One region of the Vibrio echinoideorum genome, then DNA from elsewhere that is predicted to be linked to it. Evidence: predicted binding sites of a transcription regulator. Region 1 holds the regulator's gene; the other holds the start of a gene.

Region 1 (2,197 bases):
CGCGAGCAAGGTAAGCACATCAGCTACTTTGGCCCACAAGCTAACGATTTTGGCGCATTAGAAGAGTTCTTCCGTCAATACGGAAACGAAGGCACGGGAAAAGTCCGTAGCTACCTACATACCTTCGATGAAGCCGTTCCTTACAACCAAATGCCGGGCACCTTTACGCCATGGCAAGAAATCCCTGAAAATTCAGATGTGATGTTTTACGAAGGCCTTCACGGCGGTGTAGTTGATGGGGATATCAATGTGTCCCAACACGTCGATTTGCTGATCGGCATGGTGCCAATCGTAAACCTTGAGTGGATCCAAAAATTCGTTCGTGACACACGCGATCGTGGACACTCACGCGAAGCGGTAATGGACTCAATTGTTCGCTCAATGGATGATTATCTGAACTACATTACCCCACAATTTTCGCGCACTCATATCAACTTTCAGCGAGTTCCAACCGTAGATACATCAAACCCGCTCAACGCCAAAGGGATACCAAGTTTAGATGAAAGCTTCGTAGTTATACGTTTGCGCGGCATCAAAAACGTCGACTTCCCTTATCTTTTGGCTATGATTGATGGCTCATTTATGTCTCGCCATAACACGCTTGTGGTGCCAGGTGGCAAGATGAGTTTTGCTATGGAGCTCATTGTAAGGCCAATCCTACAACAACTCATCGAAACCGGAAAAATAGGTTAACAGACCGCCATTCTGGTTGATTACTTTTCATACCGTGATCATGTGCACAATTTTGCGTAAAAAATCGTAGCTTGGTCACGATTAAAATCAAGAAATAGTACCTGAAAAAGGATACTATTCTTAAACGAAACACAAGATAGCTTGCAGCACTCAACAAGTGCACTTACCCTACAAGTCAATCCAGGCTTAGCTACAATACGGAAAGCGGCAAGCATACCCTGCAGAGGAAGTAAGATATTATGGTTCTAGGTAAACCCCAAACCGATCCAACATTAGAGTGGTTCCTTTCACACTGTCATATTCATAAGTACCCATCAAAAAGTACTTTGATTCATGCTGGTGAAAAGGCAGAAACCTTGTACTACATCGTTAAAGGTTCTGTGGCAGTTCTTATCAAAGACGAAGAAGGTAAGGAAATGATTCTTTCTTACCTAAACCAAGGTGACTTCATTGGTGAACTTGGCCTCTTCGAAGAAGACCAAGAGCGTACTGCATGGGTTCGTGCAAAATCTCCTTGTGAAGTAGCTGAAATTTCTTTCAAGAAATTCCGTCAACTTATCCAGGTGAACCCAGATATCCTTATGCGTCTTTCAGCGCAAATGGCAAACCGTCTACAAGTGACTAGCCAAAAGGTTGGTGACTTAGCGTTCCTTGACGTAACAGGTCGTATCGCTCAAACGCTACTAAACCTAGCGAAACAGCCAGATGCAATGACTCACCCTGACGGCATGCAAATCAAGATCACTCGTCAAGAGATTGGCCAAATTGTTGGTTGTTCTCGTGAAACAGTAGGTCGTATCTTGAAGATGCTTGAAGAGCAGAACTTAATTTCTGCACACGGTAAAACTATCGTGGTATACGGCACTCGTTAATCTCGATTAACTGAGCCAAAAATTAGAAAGCCACCAAATGCAAATTTGGTGGCTTTTTTGTTTTCTAAAGATCAGATTCGGAAATCGATATTAGAGATAGGAGTTCGCTCTTCTAAACACTCTCGAAGCGAAGCGTACCCGCACCTCTAGGGCAAAGCCCGTGCTCGTATCTTTCTTTAACCGTTGGTACTTTCAAAGATTTTGTCAGCCGATGCCGCGACAAACCCTGTATAAAGCTCACCATTCGCCATCGCATAACGCTTAGCAAACTCATAGAAGCCTCCAGGAATCATCTCATTGCCTTCAACAAATGAAACTGGGACTTTGTCTGCCATTGTCGATGATTGCTCTAATAAGACCTCTGGAGAGCCCTTAACCTGGCCTCCAGATGCATTGATAGTGAAACCTGATTCGCTCAGGTAATCATTTACAGCCTGAACTTCATCAAAAGCATCGAGTTGATTAACGCTCACTGTAAAGTGGTTAGCACCGTATCCATGAGCCGCTAACCAAGAAGCGTATTCGCTCTCCTTTGCAAGCACTTGGAAATCTGCGAAGCTCAAGTCCCAAAGGCGACCACCAAACAAGAATTCATGACTTTGAAGCTTGCTTGCGTCGACTTGCTCAACCAA
Region 2 (2,197 bases), 960 kb from region 1:
ACCAATGACCTTGGGTTTGGGCATGCGCCACAATAACCGCAAGCTGTGCAGAGAGAGTGACAAGGAAAGACTCTTCCATCTCACTGAATAAACGAGGGGACTTTTGTTGAATAACCAAAACGCCAAGCACTTGCTTGCGATGGATAATCGGAGTGCCTAGAAAAGAGTGATAAACCTTCTCTCCAAGCTCTGGAAAAAACTTATAAGCAGGGTGAGCAGACGCTTGTGCAAGGTTGATAGGTTCAGCACTTCTCTTAACAAGGCCAACCAAGCCTTCGTCAAAACCAATGTGAATACTATTACCTTTGAAGATCAGGCCTTGAGTTGCCATCAACTCAAGACGCTGCATATCATTATTTGCCAAATACACGGTGCAACATTCCGTCTGCATCGCACTGCATGTCTCTTTAACTAAAATATCAAGAGCCGTCGACACATCTTCAACTCTTGATACGTGTTCAACTATTTCCCTTAGTTGACTGAGCATGCTTTAACCTCTACGCAATTTGCGTTTTCCTTTTGTTTTTCGCTCTTTAAACGGCATTGCTAAAGATGCGAATTCTTTCATCGCTCGACGGTAAACATCTCGCTTGAAAGAAACAACTTGTCGAACTGGGTACCAGTAACTCACCCAACGCCAACCATCAAACTCAGGTGTACTTCCACGCTGCATATTGATATGCGATTCATCGCAATCTAAGCGCAAAAGGAACCACTTCTGCTTTTGTCCAATACAGACAGGTTTAGAATCCCACCGAACCAGTCGTTTGGGTAGCTTATAGCGTAACCAATGACGACTTGTCGCGACGATCTTTACATCCTTTTTAGTAAGGCCAACCTCTTCATACAACTCGCGGTACATTGCCTGTTCCGGAGTTTCACCTTCATCGATTCCCCCTTGAGGGAATTGCCATGAATGTTGCCCGTATCGTTTAGCCCAGAAGACCTGACCATGGTTGTTACAGATTACAATACCAACATTTAATCGGTAACCATCGCCATCTATCACTGGCCAACCTCTATCCAAAATTTTTAATTACTCTGATTTTTCCACATATCCCCAATCGGAGCAAACTTAGTGACGTGATAAGCGCTATATTTATGAATATTAACTAGGAATATGGATAAGTTTTGCTCAAATTCTAGTTACCCACACAATAGTGAGACATAGACCACATTTATTCACCTTTTCTGTGAATAACTATGTGAAGAATTCCCCGCAATCGTTTTTTTTAATCCATAGATTCATCAACACTTAAAGTAACAAATCAAAACCAACAGATTTAAATCATTTAAAATCAATGAATTAATCAATATAATTACAATTTAAAGAACCATTGAAAAACAAAAGATCTTTTAAAAACAGAGCGTGGTTAAAGATCAACCACTCCGGTGTTTATCCACACTGACAAGGCAAAGATTCATTTTACCCCCCATTTAGCAAGCATTTTATCCACCACAAACCCCTGTTCATTTATACACTAAATTAATATTTCAATTAATTACCTTTATGTCCTGTGGATAACCATGAGTTTGATCCCTTTATTAATAAGGAGATCATTTCTTAACCAGTCGTCATATGGTGATAACTTCTGGTAAAATCGTTTTTTTGATCATGCCTTTTATTATGAAACCAGAACCACAAACTCAACAAGAGCTGTTAGACAGAGCGTATGCTATTGCCGGAATGACCTTTAAAGAGCTAGCCGATGAAGCCGAGATGGCAATACCAAACGACCTTAAGCGTGATAAAGGTTGGGTTGGGCAGTTATTGGAATGGCATTTGGGTGCGCCAGCTGGCAGTAAGCCAGAACAAGACTTTGCCAAACTAGGCATCGAGCTTAAAAGCATCCCGATTGGTTATTCTGGAAAACCTCTCGAAACCACGTTTGTTTGTGTCGCCCCGCTCATAGGTGTGCAAGGCATAACATGGGAAACTAGCCACGTTAGAAATAAATTGTCTAAAGTATTGTGGATCCCTGTTGAAGGCGAGCGAGAGATCCCGTTGGCAGAAAGACATGTCGGGTCGCCATTACTATGGGCACCAAGCAAGGCTGAAGACGAGATCCTGAAAAGAGACTGGGAAGAGCTGATGGAGTTGATTGTGTTAGGTAATGTAGAACAGATCACTGCGAGGCATGGAGAAGCACTGCATTTGCGCCCAAAAGCGGCAAACAGTCGTGTGTTAACGGAAGCT

Evidence for each region. The regulator CRP, encoded in region 1, controls carbon source genes, mostly activating them, when cyclic AMP is high. The targets are predictions, from matches to a motif close to TGTGANNNNNNTCACA.
Region 2: the regulator CRP is predicted to act here: its motif matches at 1,162-1,177, upstream of rppH (RNA pyrophosphohydrolase).

The regions. Positions count from the first base shown of each region.
Region 1 covers NZ_AP025483.1:293,209-295,405, reverse strand. The annotation lists gene OCV36_RS01310 (phosphoribulokinase) at 1-693, shown strand, start outside; gene crp (cAMP-activated global transcriptional regulator CRP) at 933-1,565, shown strand; gene OCV36_RS01300 (DUF1338 domain-containing protein) at 1,742-2,197, opposite strand, start outside.
Region 2 covers NZ_AP025483.1:2,930,670-2,932,866, forward strand. The annotation lists gene ptsP (phosphoenolpyruvate--protein phosphotransferase) at 1-487, opposite strand, end outside; gene rppH (RNA pyrophosphohydrolase) at 491-1,009, opposite strand; gene mutH (DNA mismatch repair endonuclease MutH) at 1,628-2,197, shown strand, end outside.